2 regions of the Pseudomonas sp. HLT2-19-2 genome follow, and region 1 is predicted to be linked to the other one. Evidence: predicted binding sites of a transcription regulator. Region 1 holds the regulator's gene; the other holds the start of a gene.
What was found. The regulator FliA, encoded in region 1, starts transcription of late flagellar genes. The targets are predictions, from matches to a motif close to CTAAAGTTTNNNNNNNNNNNGCCGNTAA.
Positions count from the first base shown of each region.

Region 1 (7,767 bases):
GGCGCGATTCCTGAAAGAGGCGCTCGTAGCAGCTGCCGGTCCACAGTACAAATCCCGCTGATAAATCCCTCTGTTTCAACCCCCCGCAGAAGTTGGAAGGTTTCTTGCAGTAGCCGCTTTGCGCCTGCTTCAGGCGTCAAAAGTTTGCTTTAAAGGAACGGGGAAAACCGGTGGATCGCTCTCAGTTACTCAACAGTGCTCGCACAAACGTTGCCGACTTAAGTCGGGGCAATCTGGGTGTGCCGTTGTTGCTGCTGGTCATGCTGGCGATGATGATGTTGCCGATCCCGCCGTTCCTGCTGGACGTGTTCTTCACGTTCAATATTGCCTTGTCGATCGTAGTGTTGCTGGTGTGCGTTTATGCCTTGCGACCGCTGGATTTCGCGGTGTTTCCGACCATTCTACTGGTGGCGACGCTACTGCGGCTGGCGTTGAACGTGGCCTCCACCCGGGTGGTGATGCTCCACGGTCAGGACGGTCACGCCTCCGCCGGTAAGGTGATCCAGGCCTTCGGTGAGGTGGTGATCGGCGGTAACTACGTGGTCGGTATCGTGGTCTTCGCGATTTTGATGATCATCAACTTCGTCGTAGTGACCAAGGGTGCCGGGCGGATTTCCGAGGTGAGCGCGCGCTTCACCCTCGATGCGATGCCCGGCAAACAGATGGCGATCGACGCCGACCTGAACGCCGGCCTGATCGATCAGAACCAGGCCAAATTGCGCCGTATGGAAGTGGCCCAGGAAGCCGAGTTCTACGGTTCGATGGACGGTGCCAGCAAGTTCGTGCGCGGCGACGCCATTGCCGGCCTGCTGATTCTGTTCATTAACCTGATCGGCGGCATGGCCGTCGGTATCTTCCAGCACGGCATGACCTTCGGCGATGCCGGTCGGGTGTACGCCTTGTTGACCATCGGTGACGGTTTGGTGGCGCAATTGCCATCACTGCTGTTGTCGACTGCCGCAGCGATCATGGTGACTCGTGCGTCCGGCTCGGAAGACATGGGCAAACAGATCAATCGCCAGATGTTCGCCTCGCCGAAAGCGTTGGCAGTGGCGGCGGGTATGATGGCAGTCATGGGCCTGGTGCCCGGCATGCCGCACTTCTCCTTTCTCAGCATGGCGGCCGTGGCGGCCGGCGGCGCGTACCTGTTCTGGAAGAAGCAGAACGTGGTCAAGGTTCAGGCCTTGCAAGAGGTCAAGCGTCAGCAGGAACTGTTGCCATCGCCCGCTCGCGCCCAGGAAACCAAGGAGCTTGGCTGGGACGACGTGACCCCGATCGACATGATCGGCCTGGAAGTCGGGTACCGGCTGATTCCGCTGGTGGACCGCAACCAGGGTGGTCAGTTGCTGGCGCGAATCAAAGGCGTGCGCAAGAAGCTGTCGCAGGATCTGGGCTTCCTGATGCCGACTGTGCATATCCGTGACAACCTCGACCTGGCGCCGAGTGCCTATCGCCTGACTCTGATGGGGGTGATCCTGGCCGAAGCGGAGATTTACCCGGACCGCGAACTGGCGATCAACCCGGGGCAGGTCTACGGGACGCTCAACGGCATTACCGCCAAAGATCCGGCTTTCGGTCTGGAGGCGGTCTGGATCGAAATCAGCCAGCGTGCCCAGGCGCAATCCCTCGGTTACACCGTGGTTGATGCCAGTACTGTAGTGGCAACCCACTTGAACCAGATTTTGTACAAGCACTCGAGCGAGTTGATCGGTCACGAAGAAGTGCAGCAACTCATGCAATTGCTGGCCAAAAGCTCACCAAAACTGGCTGAAGAGCTGGTGCCTGGCGTGGTGTCTCTGTCGCAGCTGCTCAAAGTTTTGCAGGCTTTGCTGGCCGAACAGGTGCCAGTACGGGACATTCGCAGCATTGCCGAGGCCATCGCCAACAATGCCGCCAAGAGTCAAGATACTGCCGCGCTGGTGGCCGCCGTGCGCGTCGGCGTATCCCGCGCTATCGTCCAAAGCATTGTAGGCACTGACTCCGAGCTACCAGTGATCACCCTTGAGCCAAGGTTGGAACAGATATTGCTCAATAGTCTTCAGAAGGCAGGACAAGGCTCGGAAGAGGGCGTTCTGCTGGAGCCAAGCATGGCTGAGAAACTGCAACGCTCGTTGATCGATGCGGCGCAGCGTCAGGAAATGCAAGGTCAGCCGGTGATTCTGCTGGTAGCCGGTCCGGTTCGCGCGATGCTGTCGCGATTCGGCCGATTGGCAGTCCCGGGTTTGCACGTGTTGGCGTATCAGGAAATTCCTGACAACAAGCAAGTGACCATCGTTGCGACAGTAGGGCCCAACGGCTGAGGTAGTGGTTTATGCAAGTTAAGCGTTTTTTCGCCGCCGATATGCGTCAGGCCATGAAACTGGTTCGTGATGAGCTGGGCGCTGAAGCCGCCATCATTGGCAACCGCCGGATCGCCGGTGGTGTCGAGTTGACGGCTGCCCTGGATTACAAGTTGTCGGCGCTGGCCCCGCGCGTTCCGAACATGGAACTCGAAGACGAGCTGCGCAAGACCCAGTCGCGGATCGTTACCGCCCAGGCCGAACTGAGCCTGCGAGGCGAAGGCGAGAGCGACAAGAGCACCAATCGCCAGTTGTTCGCCGGCCTGCCACTGACTGCCGCCGAGCCGCTGATCGAACCGACCTACGCCGAACCCCGTCGGCCTGCACCGGCCGCTGCGCCAGCCTCCGGTGGTGTGGACCCGCGGGCGTTCGACTCGATGCGTTTCGAACTCAACAGCTTGCGCGAACTGATGGAAGTGCAACTCGGCTCCCTGGCCTGGAATCAGCTGCAAGGCAGCCGTCCGGCCCAGGCCAATCTTTGGCGTCGCCTGCAACGCATTGGCCTGTCCGGCCCGTTGTCGCGCGATTTGCTGGCGCTGATTACCGATATTGAAGAACCTCGTCAGGCCTGGCGCATGTTGCTGGCGCACCTGGCGCGGATGATCGCCACACCGGAAGTCGAGCCGCTGGAAGAGGGCGGTGTGATTGCCATGGTCGGCCCTGCCGGCATGGGCAAGACCACCACGCTGGCCAAGCTCGCTGCCCGCTACGTGCTCAAGTACGGCGCGCAGAATATCGCGTTGGTGAGCATGGACAGCTACCGTATTGGTGCTCAGGAGCAGCTCAAGACCCTCGGCCGGATCCTCAATGTGTCGGTGACTCACGTCGACCCGGGTCAGTCGCTGGTGCAGGCGCTGGAGCCCTTGCTGCGCAAACGCGTGGTGCTGATCGATACCGCGGGCCTCCAGGCCAGCGATCCGGCACTGCGCATGCAGCTCGAAAGCCTGGCCGGTCGTGGGATCAAATCGAAAAATTATCTGGTGTTGGCAACCACCAGCCAGAAACAGGTTCTAACGGCCGCTTATCACAGTTACAAACGCTGCGGCCTCGCTGGCTGCATCCTGACTAAACTGGATGAAACGGCAAGTCTGGGCGAGGTGTTGAGCCTGGCCATCAGTCATGAATTGCCGGTGGCCTACCTGACCGATGGCCCGCGGATTCCGGATGATTTGCATCTGCCGCGTCGTCATCAGTTGGTCAGTCGCGCCGTAAGCGTGCAAATGCAAGAAGAACCCAGCGAAGAAGCCATGGCTGACATGTTCGCTGATATTTACCACAGCCCGACCAAGCAGGTCGGCTGAGGTATTAATGAACTGTTTTTGTACCTACATCGATGGTCTGCCATGCATTGTTCATTTTGTGAACGCGCAGCCAGTAATGTGGCCTCCGTCTAAGTAAGACAAGGTAAAGAAAATTCATGGGCAGCATGCATCCCGTACAGGTGATCGCGGTGACCGGCGGCAAAGGTGGCGTCGGGAAAACTAACGTGTCAGTGAACTTGTCCCTGGCTCTAGCTGAACTCGGCCGGCGCGTCATGCTGCTGGACGCCGATCTGGGGCTGGCGAACGTTGACGTCCTGCTGGGACTGACACCCAAACGTACGTTGGCCGACGTGATCGAAGGCCGCTGTGAGCTGCGCGACGTTCTGTTGCAGGGCCCTGGCGGCATCCGCATCGTCCCGGCCGCGTCCGGCACTCAAAGCATGGTCCATCTGAGCCCGGCCCAACACGCCGGCCTGATCCAGGCGTTCAGCGATATCGGCGACAATCTCGACGTATTGGTGATCGACACCGCTGCGGGCATTGGTGACTCGGTAGTCAGTTTCGTTCGTGCAGCGCAAGAAGTCTTGCTGGTGGTCTGCGACGAACCGACCTCGATCACTGATGCCTACGCACTGATCAAACTGCTAAACCGCGATTACGGCATGAACCGCTTCCGCGTCCTGGCCAACATGGCCCAGAGCCCGCAGGAAGGTCGCAACCTGTTCGCCAAGTTGACCAAGGTCACAGATCGCTTCCTCGACGTCGCCTTACAATACGTCGGCGCGGTGCCTTACGACGAAAGCGTGCGTAAGGCTGTGCAGAAACAGCGCGCCGTCTATGAAGCCTTCCCGCGTTCCAAGTGCTCCCTGGCGTTCAAGGCCATTGCACAGAAGGTCGATACCTGGCCGTTGCCTGCCAACCCGCGTGGGCACCTGGAGTTTTTCGTCGAGCGCCTCGTGCAACAAACGGCAGGACCGGTGTTATGACAGCCAGCGGCTACAACCTCTACAAGAAGTCGGCACGTGACGCGCAGTACGAGCTGATCGAGCGTTACGCGCCACTGGTTAAACGCATTGCCTACCACTTGCTGGCGCGTCTGCCGGCCAGTGTCCAGGTCGAAGACCTGATCCAGGCCGGGATGATTGGCCTGCTTGAAGTGTCGACCAAATACGACGCCAGCAAAGGCGCGAGTTTCGAGACGTACGCGGGCATACGAATCCGCGGCGCGATGCTCGATGAAGTACGCAAGGGGGACTGGGCGCCACGTTCGGTCCACCGCAATACCCGGATGGTCAGCGACGCCATTCGCTCGATTGAAGCTAAAACCGGTCGTGACGCTAAAGATCACGAGGTTGCGGCCGAACTCCAATTGAGTCTCGACGATTATTACGGGATTTTGAACGACACCCTGGGCAGCCGGTTATTCAGTTTCGACGATCTGTTGCAGGACGGCGAACACGAAGGGCTGCACGAGGATGGCGCCAGTGCTCATCTGGAGCCGTCGCGCGATCTGGAAGATGAACGCTTCCAGATGGCACTGGCGGACGCGATTGCCAATTTGCCGGAGCGTGAGCGACTGGTGTTGGCGCTGTACTACGACGAAGAGTTGAATCTCAAGGAAATCGGTGAAGTCCTGGGGGTCAGCGAATCGCGGGTCAGCCAGTTACACAGCCAGTGCGCGGCCCGTTTGCGGGGGCGTTTGGGGGAGTGGCGAGCGCGCTGAAGGCAGTGTGGGGGCACTGCGAACGCGGCTGGTGGGGTGTTGAACCGCACGGGTCCCGATCTGTTGTGCTCCAGACAGTCATTGAGTGCTTTGCCGGATTGATTGAAATGGCGCGTCCAGGTGCTGGGCGCGTTTAAGACTGCTTGGAGGTCGAATTGAACAAGAACATGAAAATCCTCATCGTTGATGACTTCTCAACGATGCGGCGGATCATAAAAAACCTGTTGCGTGACCTTGGGTTCACCAACACGGTCGAGGCCGATGATGGCATCACTGCCATTCCTGTTCTCAACAGCGGGAGCATCGACTTTCTGGTAACGGACTGGAACATGCCTGGCATGACCGGTATCGATCTGCTGCGCCATGTGCGTGCCGATGAAAAGCTCAAGCATCTGCCGGTGCTGATGGTGACCGCTGAAGCCAAGCGCGAGCAGATCATCGAGGCAGCCCAGGCCGGTGTTAACGGCTATGTGGTCAAACCCTTTACGGCCCAGGCGTTGAAAGAAAAAATCGAAAAGATTTTCGAACGCATCGGTTGAGAAACTGCGCCACGGGGGAGCTATGGAGCATAACGAATCTTCACAGGGCGATTTCGAGTCGACCCTGAAAAAACACGCTGTTGAACTGGTCGAAAGCCTTGAAAAAGGCAGGTTCGGCGACGCCGTGCAACTGATCCATGAGCTCAACCAGACCCGTGACCGCGGCCTGTACCAGGAAGTGGGCAAGCTCACTCGCGAGCTGCATAGCGCGATCGTCAATTTCCAGATTGACCCGAACATGCCGCAAGCCGAGGAAGTGTCACAAATCACGGACGCCACCGAGCGTCTGGGCTATGTGGTCAAGCTGACCGAGGCCGCGGCCAACCGCACCATGGACCTGGTGGAAAACGCCACGCCGCTGGTCAACGGCCTGAGCAATGAAGCGCAGGCCTTGAGCACCGACTGGGGACGGTTCATGCGGCGCGAAGTCGGGGCTGAAGAGTTCCGCGAACTGGCCCGGCGAGTCGACGGTTTCCTGACACGCAGCAGCGAAGACAATCGCGTTGTGTCGAGCAACCTCAACGACATTCTGCTCGCTCAGGATTACCAGGACCTCACCGGTCAGGTGATTAAGCGTGTGACCCAATTGGTCACCGAAGTTGAAAGCAACCTGCTCAAGCTCGTGCTCATGGCCAGTCAGGTGGACCGCTTTGCGGGCATCGAACATGACCGTGAAGCGATGCTGGCTGAAAAAGATCCACAAAAACATCTCTCTCAGGGTGAAGGTCCGCAGATTCATGCCGATAAAAGAGAAGATGTTGTGTCCGGTCAGGACGATGTGGACGATTTGTTATCCAGCCTAGGATTTTAGAGTTTTAGCATTTTAGGTTTTTTAGGTTTTTAGACCTCGGGAGCACCCCCTTAATGAGCTTCGGCGCCGATGAAGAGATCCTTCAGGATTTCCTGGTTGAGGCCGGCGAGATTCTAGAGCAACTGTCCGAACAGCTGGTCGAGCTTGAAAGCCGACCTGATGATGCGGACTTGCTCAATGCAATTTTTCGCGGTTTTCACACTGTAAAAGGAGGCGCCGGCTTCCTCCAGCTCAACGAGCTGGTGGAGTGCTGTCACATCGCCGAGAACGTGTTCGACATCCTGCGCAAGGGTGAACGTCGCGTCGACTCGGAATTGATGGACGTGGTTCTCGAAGCGCTGGATGCGGTGAACAGCATGTTTACCGAAGTCCGCGAGCGCAGCCCGATCACTGCTGCCACGCCTGAATTGCTGGCAGCTCTGGCCCGTCTGGCCGAGCCGAAAACTGAAGAATCCGCACCGGTTGCCGAAGTGTTCGAAGCACCGGCTGCTGACAGCGAGTCGGGCGACATCACCGATAACGAATTCGAACAATTGCTGGACTCGCTGAACGCCGTCAAGGCGCAGGCAGAAGCCCCGGCAGCTGTGCCAGCGCCGAGTAGCAATGCGGCGGGCAGCGACGAAATCACCGATGCCGAGTTCGAGTCGTTGCTCGATCAACTGCACGGTAAAGGCCAGTTCGCCGTCGATGCGGTAGCTGCGGCGCCAGCCGCACCGGCTGCCCCGAAAGCGGCAGGCGACAGCTCCGATATCACCGACGACGAGTTCGAAGCACTGCTCGATCAGCTGCACGGCAAGGGTAACTTTGCCGTTGATGCGCTGGAATCGGCCATTGCTGCGGTCCCGGCCCCGGCTGCGCCAACCGCTAAAGCGGCTGGCGGCGATCTGATCTCCGATCACGAGTTCGAATCGCTGCTCGACGAATTGCACGGCAAAGGCAAGTTTACTGAAGTCGGTACCGCGTCGGGCGCCAGCGCTTCGGTTGCGGCGCCAGTTGCCAAGGCTGTAGCAGCGAAACCCGTTGCCAAAGCGCCCGAGCCTAAAGCCGAAGCGCCGAAGCCTGTTGCTGCTGCACCGGCTCCGGCTCGTGCCCC
Region 1 covers NZ_CM142712.1:4,487,076-4,494,842, reverse strand. Annotated here, with positions in the region: gene flhB (flagellar biosynthesis protein FlhB) at 1-14, shown strand, start outside; gene flhA (flagellar biosynthesis protein FlhA) at 171-2,300, shown strand; gene flhF (flagellar biosynthesis protein FlhF) at 2,312-3,640, shown strand; gene fleN (flagellar synthesis regulator FleN) at 3,757-4,587, shown strand; gene fliA (RNA polymerase sigma factor FliA) at 4,584-5,324, shown strand; gene ACYZTU_RS20855 (chemotaxis response regulator CheY) at 5,492-5,863, shown strand; gene ACYZTU_RS20850 (protein phosphatase CheZ) at 5,886-6,674, shown strand; gene ACYZTU_RS20845 (chemotaxis protein CheA) at 6,728-7,767, shown strand, end outside.

Region 2 (7,767 bases), 2.6 Mb from region 1:
AGCATGTCGAGTTCGCCACTGGTGGCGTGCCTGGACCCGCGTGTCGATGAGCAGGTGGTGCAGGAGCAGATGCACAACCCGATCAACCCGGAGCCAGAGCCGGAACCCGAGCCCGAGCCCGAAACGGAACCACCTCCAGAAGACCCTGACGCAGGGCGCGAGCAAAGTTTCACCGAGGCCAGGCCTTAAAATGCATAAAAAAACGGGCAGTCACCGCAAGGGACTGCCCGTTTTCTATTGATGCGTCGTCTTACATGTCGTCTTTGTCGAAGCGCCGCGCTTCGCGCTGAAGCTGATAGACGAACCGCTCGACTTGACGCTGCACCAGCCCGCTCATGTTGTGAAAGCGTACGCCGGCGAAGGTGATGGAGATCCTTTCTTCGAAGTGCAGGTAACGCAATTCGACCGGTGCCGTCATGTTGCCAAAGGGCAGGGCGGCGATGAAGCGGTCGTAGACCTGACCCAGTTGCAGGCTGCCCGTGATGTCGCCTTCGAAGCGCAACTTGCAGCCGGTGGCCGAGATGTCCAGGAGCTTGCCACTGATCGGCGACTTGAGTTTTTCACCACCCAGATCGACGTTGACCAGTTGTGCCAGCTTCAGTGCAGCACGGAATGCATTTCGGCGCTGATGGTAAACCACCTCGCAGGGCAGTGCGCCACGATAGCAGCGACCGCCACCGGATTCGTCGATGGTCAACGGGCCGTTGCTTTCCCAAGCAATACGCACGCCGTCGTGAAAGCCTTCGACCTTGAACGGTTCGCCGGCCAGCAGGAAACGTTCACCGTCGCGGGGAATCATTTCGTCCAGGGCCATCATGTTGCTGTCACGGTCAATGTCCACCAGGTAACTCTGGAAGCGCTGGCTGCGCTCATGGAACGTGATGATCAGCGGATCATGGCTGTCTTGCAGCTGACGCAGGTTGCCGGAGATCTCCAGGGGCGTGGTGAGCACCTTGGGTGGCTGCGGAGCATCTTCCGCGCATAAGGCATTGAACACGGTTCATCAATCTCCAGACAAAATATGACTATGGCTGGCCATCATTTTGCCAGCATGTTTCGCGTCTTGATAGTGCGCGCTTTTTCAGCAGGTTCAAGCCTGACTGAGCGCGCGCGGCTTCGCAAGCATGGAGGTTGATCCGCGTGCATCATAGAGCGCTGGCGGCTCGCCGCCGTTGAGGATTTTCAGCTGATTGGCTGTCGCGGCCTGTTGCACCAGAATCGACTGGCCATTCTTGATATTGGCCGCCTGGCATTGCGCCAGAAGATCGGTCAGCACATCGCTCTGCTCCAGTAACTGATCGCCAATGCTCGAATGGCTGGCGAGTTGCTCCAAGCCGTTGCGGTTGGTCGGCAGATTGAGGCTGGCGAGGATTTCACTGCGCTTGCGGCCATGCTGATCGAGCAAAATGATCAATGCCTGTTTCTGCGCCAGAATCTCTTCGAGCAGTGGCATATCACGACCGTGCAAGGCGAGGGACTCGGTTTGCAGTAACTCCAGCAAATGCTGTGCTGGAGCAAAATCGTCAGTGATCAGTTGCAGTAAATTAGAGTCGTGCATGGCTGGCCTTGGGTTTTAAGCGTCCAAAAGCCTGGCGCGGGCCTTGGCCTAGCGCTGGGCTTCGAAGTTGAGCAGTTTGCTGGCTACACGGTTGCTGTCGACTTTGTAGCTGCCATCGGCAATCGCTGCTTTCAACTCGGCCACGCGGGCGTTGTCGACGGCAGGCTGATCGCGCAGCTTGTCAGTGACCTTCTGCAACTGTTGCGCCTCATTGCTGAGATGTACCGATTCCCCGCTTTTGACGGTACTGGCCTGTTCGGCCGGGGTATTCAGCGGCGCGGATTTGCCGGCTTCGGCGGTTTCCTTTGCTGCGCTGGTACGTGTACTACCGGTAAGTGATGAGGAACTGTTCAAACGGCTGAAATCGATGACCATGACAAAAAACCTCTGGGTATTTGGACGCTTGCCATGTTTTCGGCCATACCCGGAAAAACTTTAGGCCCATTTATCAATGAGCTTGCGCGCGTCAGCGCTTGCCCTGCATAGGGCACAGTCTAGGGAACAGTCGAGCGGCGCGCCAGTGTTCTACATGGCCACTTCCACCTGGCCGGGCGCGGTAACTTGCGCCTTGATCACCCGTTGGGAGTTGAGGTTTTTCACTCGAATCTGTTCGCGCAAGCCGCCGTTGGACAGCGCTTCACCCGGCATGCGCACGCTGAGCGTACCGCTGCGGGCGGTTATCACCACTTGATCGCCCTTGCTGATGACTTCTGCCTGCTCCATGTGTACCAGGGTCATGACCTGATCGGCGACCATTGGTCGGGTAAGTTTCTGCCCGATCGCCTGGTCGACAGAAGTCAGGTAACCCTGGTTGATCAGGCTGATGTCACGCTCGCGCAAGGTCACATCTTCGGGCTCGACAATACCGGCGCGTCGCAGCGGGCGGGTGGTGATCACAATGTCGCGAAAAAGGCGCACTTGAGCGGGTACGAACACCGTCCAGGGCGACGCGCCCTCGCAGCGAACCTTGACGGTAACGCGGCCCAGCGGCGTGGCCGGACTTTCCAGAGTGGCTGTCAATTCCTTGTCGCACATAGGCATGCGCAGACGTGGGTCGAGCTGGTTGACCTGGATTTCGTAGCGGCCTTCCGTTTGACTGGTCGCCAGATAGTCTTCTACGGTGAATTCAAGAAAGCCTTGGGTGACGCCGATAAGTATGTCAGGCAAGGTAACCGCGTCAGCAAGGGCAGGGCTGCCAGCGTTGAACAGGCAAACGGCCGACATCGCGCACATTAATGTGCGGGCATTTGATGTCAGGCGTCGGAAAAATGTCGGTTCTGTGTTCATAAGAGTTAAAAAGCAAGCGCCGTGCCGTTTAGTGATGAACGCGCGTCGCAACACACTTAAGCGTTGGTGTAGGAGTCTGTGCATGGCTGGTGTAATGGATGCGGTAAACCAGCGCACGCAACTGGTAGGGCAGAATCGCCTTGAGCTGTTGTTGTTCCGTCTTGACGGTCAGCAGCTTTATGGGATCAACGTGTTCAAGGTTCGGGAGGTGCTGCAATGCCCCAAACTGACGCTGATGCCAAAATCCAGTCCTGTCGTGTGCGGTGTGGCAAGTATTCGGGGGGCGACCATTCCGATTCTTGATCTGGCGATGGCGACCGGTTCCGGTGCGCTGAAAGATCAAAGCAATCCCTTCGTGATCATCACGGAGTACAACACCAAGACCCAGGGTTTCCTGGTGCGATCGGTGGAACGCATCGTCAATATGAATTGGGAGGAGATTCATCCGCCACCCAAGGGCACGGGACGCGACCATTACCTGACGGCTGTGACTCGGGTCGACAATCAGTTAGTCGAAATCATCGACGTCGAGAAAGTGCTGGCAGAAGTGGCGCCGACACCGGAAGCGATTTCCGTCGGCGTGGTGGATGTCGAAACCCAGCACAAGGCGCTTTCCTTGCGAGTACTGACGGTCGATGACTCGTCGGTGGCGCGCAAGCAGGTGACCCGTTGCCTGCAGACGGTCGGTGTTGAAGTGGTGGCGTTGAACGATGGTCGGCAAGCGCTGGATTACCTGCGCAAACTGGTCGACGAGGGCAAGAAGCCGGAAGAAGAGTTCCTGATGATGATTTCCGACATCGAGATGCCGGAGATGGACGGGTATACCCTCACGGCCGAGATCCGCAGCGACCCTCGCATGCAAAAGCTTCACATCATCCTGCATACTTCGTTGTCGGGTGTATTCAATCAGGCGATGGTCAAGAAGGTCGGTGCCGATGACTTCCTTGCCAAATTCCGTCCTGATGACCTGGCATCCCGGGTAGTCAACCGGATCAAAGCAGCAGACATCAGCTAGGGGCCTTCTGCCCCTGGCGGTTAACACGATTTAAGAGGCGGCATCTTTGTCTACGGGTAATTTGGATTTCGAACAGTTCCGGGTCTTCCTGGAAAAAGCCTGTGGCATTTTGCTCGGTGAAAACAAGCAATACCTGGTCTCAAGCCGTCTCAACAAACTGATGGAACAGCAAGGCATCAAGTCCCTGGGTGAGCTGGTCCAGCGCATCCAGACCCAGCCACGCAGCGGTTTGCGCGAGATGGTAGTGGATGCCATGACCACCAACGAAACCCTGTGGTTTCGTGACACCTATCCGTTTGAAGTCTTGAAGAACAAGGTGCTGCCCGCCGCGATCAAGGCCGCCCCTGGCCAGCGTCTGCGGATCTGGTCGGCGGCGTGTTCGTCGGGTCAGGAACCGTATTCGCTGTCGATGTCGATCGATGAGTTCGAGCGCGTGAACATGGGCCAGTTGAAGATGGGCGTGCAAATCGTTGCCACCGACCTGTCCGGCACCATGCTGACCAACTGCAAGACCGGCGAGTACGACAGTCTGGCCATCGGCCGTGGTCTGTCGCCCGAGCGCCTTCAGCGTTACTTCGACCCGAAAGGGCCAGGGCGTTGGGCCATCAAGGCACCAATCAAGAGCCGGGTGGAGTTTCGCTCGTTCAACCTGCTCGACAGCTACGCGAGCCTCGGCAAGTTCGACATCGTGTTCTGCCGCAACGTGCTGATCTACTTTTCCGCCGAGGTGAAGAAGGACATCCTGTTGCGTATTCACAGCACGTTGAAGCCAGGCGGTTATCTGTTCCTCGGTGCTTCCGAGGCGCTGAACGGTTTGCCGGACCATTACCAAATGGTCCAATGCAGCCCGGGGATCATTTACCAGGCGAAGTGATTCGTTGACGGTATAAAAAAACGGGAGTCCTCAGGGACTCCCGTTTTTTTTGCCTGCGATTTTTGGGAGGCGAGCGGCAGAAAAGCGGCAGGCGGCGGAAATCGGTTGCCGCTTTTCTGGCATTGCCACGTTGCCACTGCCCGCAAAGCCCCGGATTACGGCCTTTTTTGAATTGGCACGCCGCTTGCTTTGTCTCTGTTACGAAAAATCAGGTCACCCGAAGGTTTCCCGACATGAGCATCAGCTTCGATAAAGCGCTCGGTATCCACGAACAAGCCCTGGGCTACCGCGCTCAGCGTGCCGAAGTCCTGGCCAACAACATCGCCAACGCCGACACCCCGAACTACAAGGCTCGGGATCTGGACTTCTCGAAAGTGCTCGCCGAGCAGAACGAGAAGACCAAGAGCGGCACTTTCGCCTTGAACATGACCAACAACCGTCATATCGAAGCCGAAGGACTGGGCAATGGCGACGAGTCGCTGCTGTATCGCACGCCGATGCAACCGTCGATCGACCAGAACACCGTGGACGCCCAGCTTGAACAGTCGAACTACGCGGAAAACGCCGTCGGCTTCCAGGCCAGCTTCACCCTGCTCAACAGCAAATTCAAAGGGCTGGTATCAGCCCTGCGCGGAGAGTAAGCCATGTCTCTATCCAGTGTTTTCAACATTGCCGGTAGCGGCATGAGTGCCCAGACCACTCGCTTGAACACCGTCGCCAGTAACATCGCCAACGCCGAGACCGTCTCCTCGAGCATCGACCAGACCTACCGTGCACGGCACCCGGTATTTGCCACCATGTTCCAGGGCGGTCAGAGCGGCGGCAGCGATTCGTTGTTCCAGAACCAGGACGCGGCCGGTCAAGGTGTGCAAGTGCTGGGCGTAGTCGAAGACCAGAGCAACCTTGAGGCGCGCTACGAGCCGAACCATCCGGCGGCCGACGGCAAGGGCTACGTCTACTACCCGAACGTCAACGTGGTGGAAGAAATGGCTGACATGATTTCCGCGAGCCGCTCGTTCCAGACCAACGCCGAAATGATGAACACCGCCAAAACCATGATGCAGAAGGTCCTGACCCTCGGTCAGTGATAAGGGGCGACTCAGATGAGTATTACCGATACCACCAGTGGCCCTAGCCTCAAAAACATCTTGGCCAACTCTTCGATCAAGACCAACACCAGTGCCGATGGCCTGGCGTCCGCGACGAACAGCGCCACCGGCAAAAAGGCCCTGGGCAAGGACGCGTTCCTGCAGTTGCTGGTAACGCAACTGAAAAACCAGAACCCGCTGGAACCGCAGGACAACGGCGAGTTCGTGGCTCAGTTGGCGCAGTTCAGTAGCCTGGAAGGGATCACTACGCTCAACACCAGCGTGAGCAAAATTGCCGCCAGCAACAGCTCGTCGCAGGCGTTGCAAGCCTCGTCGCTGGTAGGGCGCTCGGTCATCGCACCGGGAAGCAAAGCCGTGGTCGATACCTCGAAGTCGTTTGGCGGTGAGGTCGTGCTCCCGGCGTCGGTGGCGGGAGTTACGGTGAAGATCACGAACGCGGAGGGCAAGCTTGTTCGCACCATCGATCAAGGGGCTCAGGCAGCCGGCAATTCCAGCTTCATCTGGGACGGCAAGGACTCTGCGGGTAACGCCCTAACGTCGGGCACTTACTCCTTCGCGGCATCGACGACCATCGATAGCCAGGCGGTATCGCTGATCACCAACCTGCCAGCAACGGTCAACAGCGTGACCATCAGCCAGACCGGCGGTGAGTTGATGCTCAATCTGGCCGGGCTGGGCAGCATCGCCCTGTCCAAAGTTAAAACCATTGGTATGTAGAGCCGGCTAACACGGCACAAAGGAGTGGAATATGTCTTTCAATATCGGCCTTAGCGGTCTCTATGCAGCCAACAAACAACTGGACGTAACCGGCAACAACATCGCCAACGTCGCGACCACCGGTTTCAAATCGTCCCGTGCAGAATTCGAAGACGTTTATTCGGCCACCAAGCTGGGTTCCGGCAGCAAAACCATCGGTAACGGCGTGCGCCTGGCCAACGTTTCCCAGCAGTTCACCCAGGGCGACGTCAGCAATACCGGCAACGTGCTGGACATGGGTATCAACGGTTCGGGCTTCTTCGTGCTGAACAACAGCGGCTCGCTGTCCTACACCCGTGCCGGTACGTTCAAGGTCGACAAGGAAGGTTACGTCACCAACACCGACAACACCGCGCGTCTGCAGGGTTACGGTGTGGATGCCAATGGCAAGATCGTCAATGGCATTTTGACCGACCTGCGCATCGACACCTCGAACCTGGCGCCGAAAACCACCACCACTGTTTCGTCGACGATCAACCTGAACTCTACGGCATTGAATATCGATCAGGTTGCCAACCCGTTCGACCCGAGCAAGCAGGCATCCTTCACCAAGCAGTTCAGTACTCCGATTTTCGATACTCAGGGTAACTCGCACGTCATGGACCAGTACATGGTCAAGACTGGCGCGAACACCTGGAAAACCTACACCCTGATCGATGGTCGCAACCCGAACGGCAGCGACCCTAGTCCTACCGCGACCCCGCTGTCCCCGCCGGTCGCTTCGACCATGGCGTTCGACACCTCGGGCAAGCTGGTTTCGGTCACCACTCCGGCGACCCCAACGCCGATCGTCAGCCCTGACCTGAAGATCACGGGCTGGATTCCTGGCAAGGTGACCAATGGCGTGTGGGCAGCCAACGGCGCCGCCGCCGATCCGGGGGGCGTCACCCTCTCCATGACCAACACCACGCAATTCAACGCCGACACCGCGCGTTCGATTCCTGCGCAGAACGGCTACGCCACCGGCCAGATCACCAACCTGACCATCGACGGCAGCGGTGTGTTGCTGGCTAACTTCAGCAACAACCAGACCAAGCCTATTGGCCAGATCTCACTCGCCAGTTTCACCAACGAGCAAGGCCTGCAGCCAGTCGGCGGCACCAGCTGGAAAGAAACCTACGCGTCGGGTATCCCGGGCTACGATGCACCGGAAACCGGCACCCTGGGT
Region 2 covers NZ_CM142712.1:1,840,794-1,848,560, forward strand. Annotated here, with positions in the region: gene ACYZTU_RS08475 (MFS transporter) at 1-189, shown strand, start outside; gene ACYZTU_RS08480 (flagellar brake protein) at 251-997, opposite strand; gene ACYZTU_RS08485 (flagella synthesis protein FlgN) at 1,091-1,558, opposite strand; gene flgM (flagellar biosynthesis anti-sigma factor FlgM) at 1,607-1,933, opposite strand; gene flgA (flagellar basal body P-ring formation chaperone FlgA) at 2,084-2,845, opposite strand; gene ACYZTU_RS08500 (chemotaxis protein CheV) at 2,928-3,860, shown strand; gene cheR (protein-glutamate O-methyltransferase CheR) at 3,907-4,734, shown strand; gene flgB (flagellar basal body rod protein FlgB) at 4,968-5,375, shown strand; gene flgC (flagellar basal body rod protein FlgC) at 5,379-5,822, shown strand; gene flgD (flagellar hook assembly protein FlgD) at 5,838-6,560, shown strand; gene flgE (flagellar hook protein FlgE) at 6,592-7,767, shown strand, end outside.
Region 2: the regulator FliA is predicted to act here: its motif matches at 1,970-1,997, upstream of flgM (flagellar biosynthesis anti-sigma factor FlgM).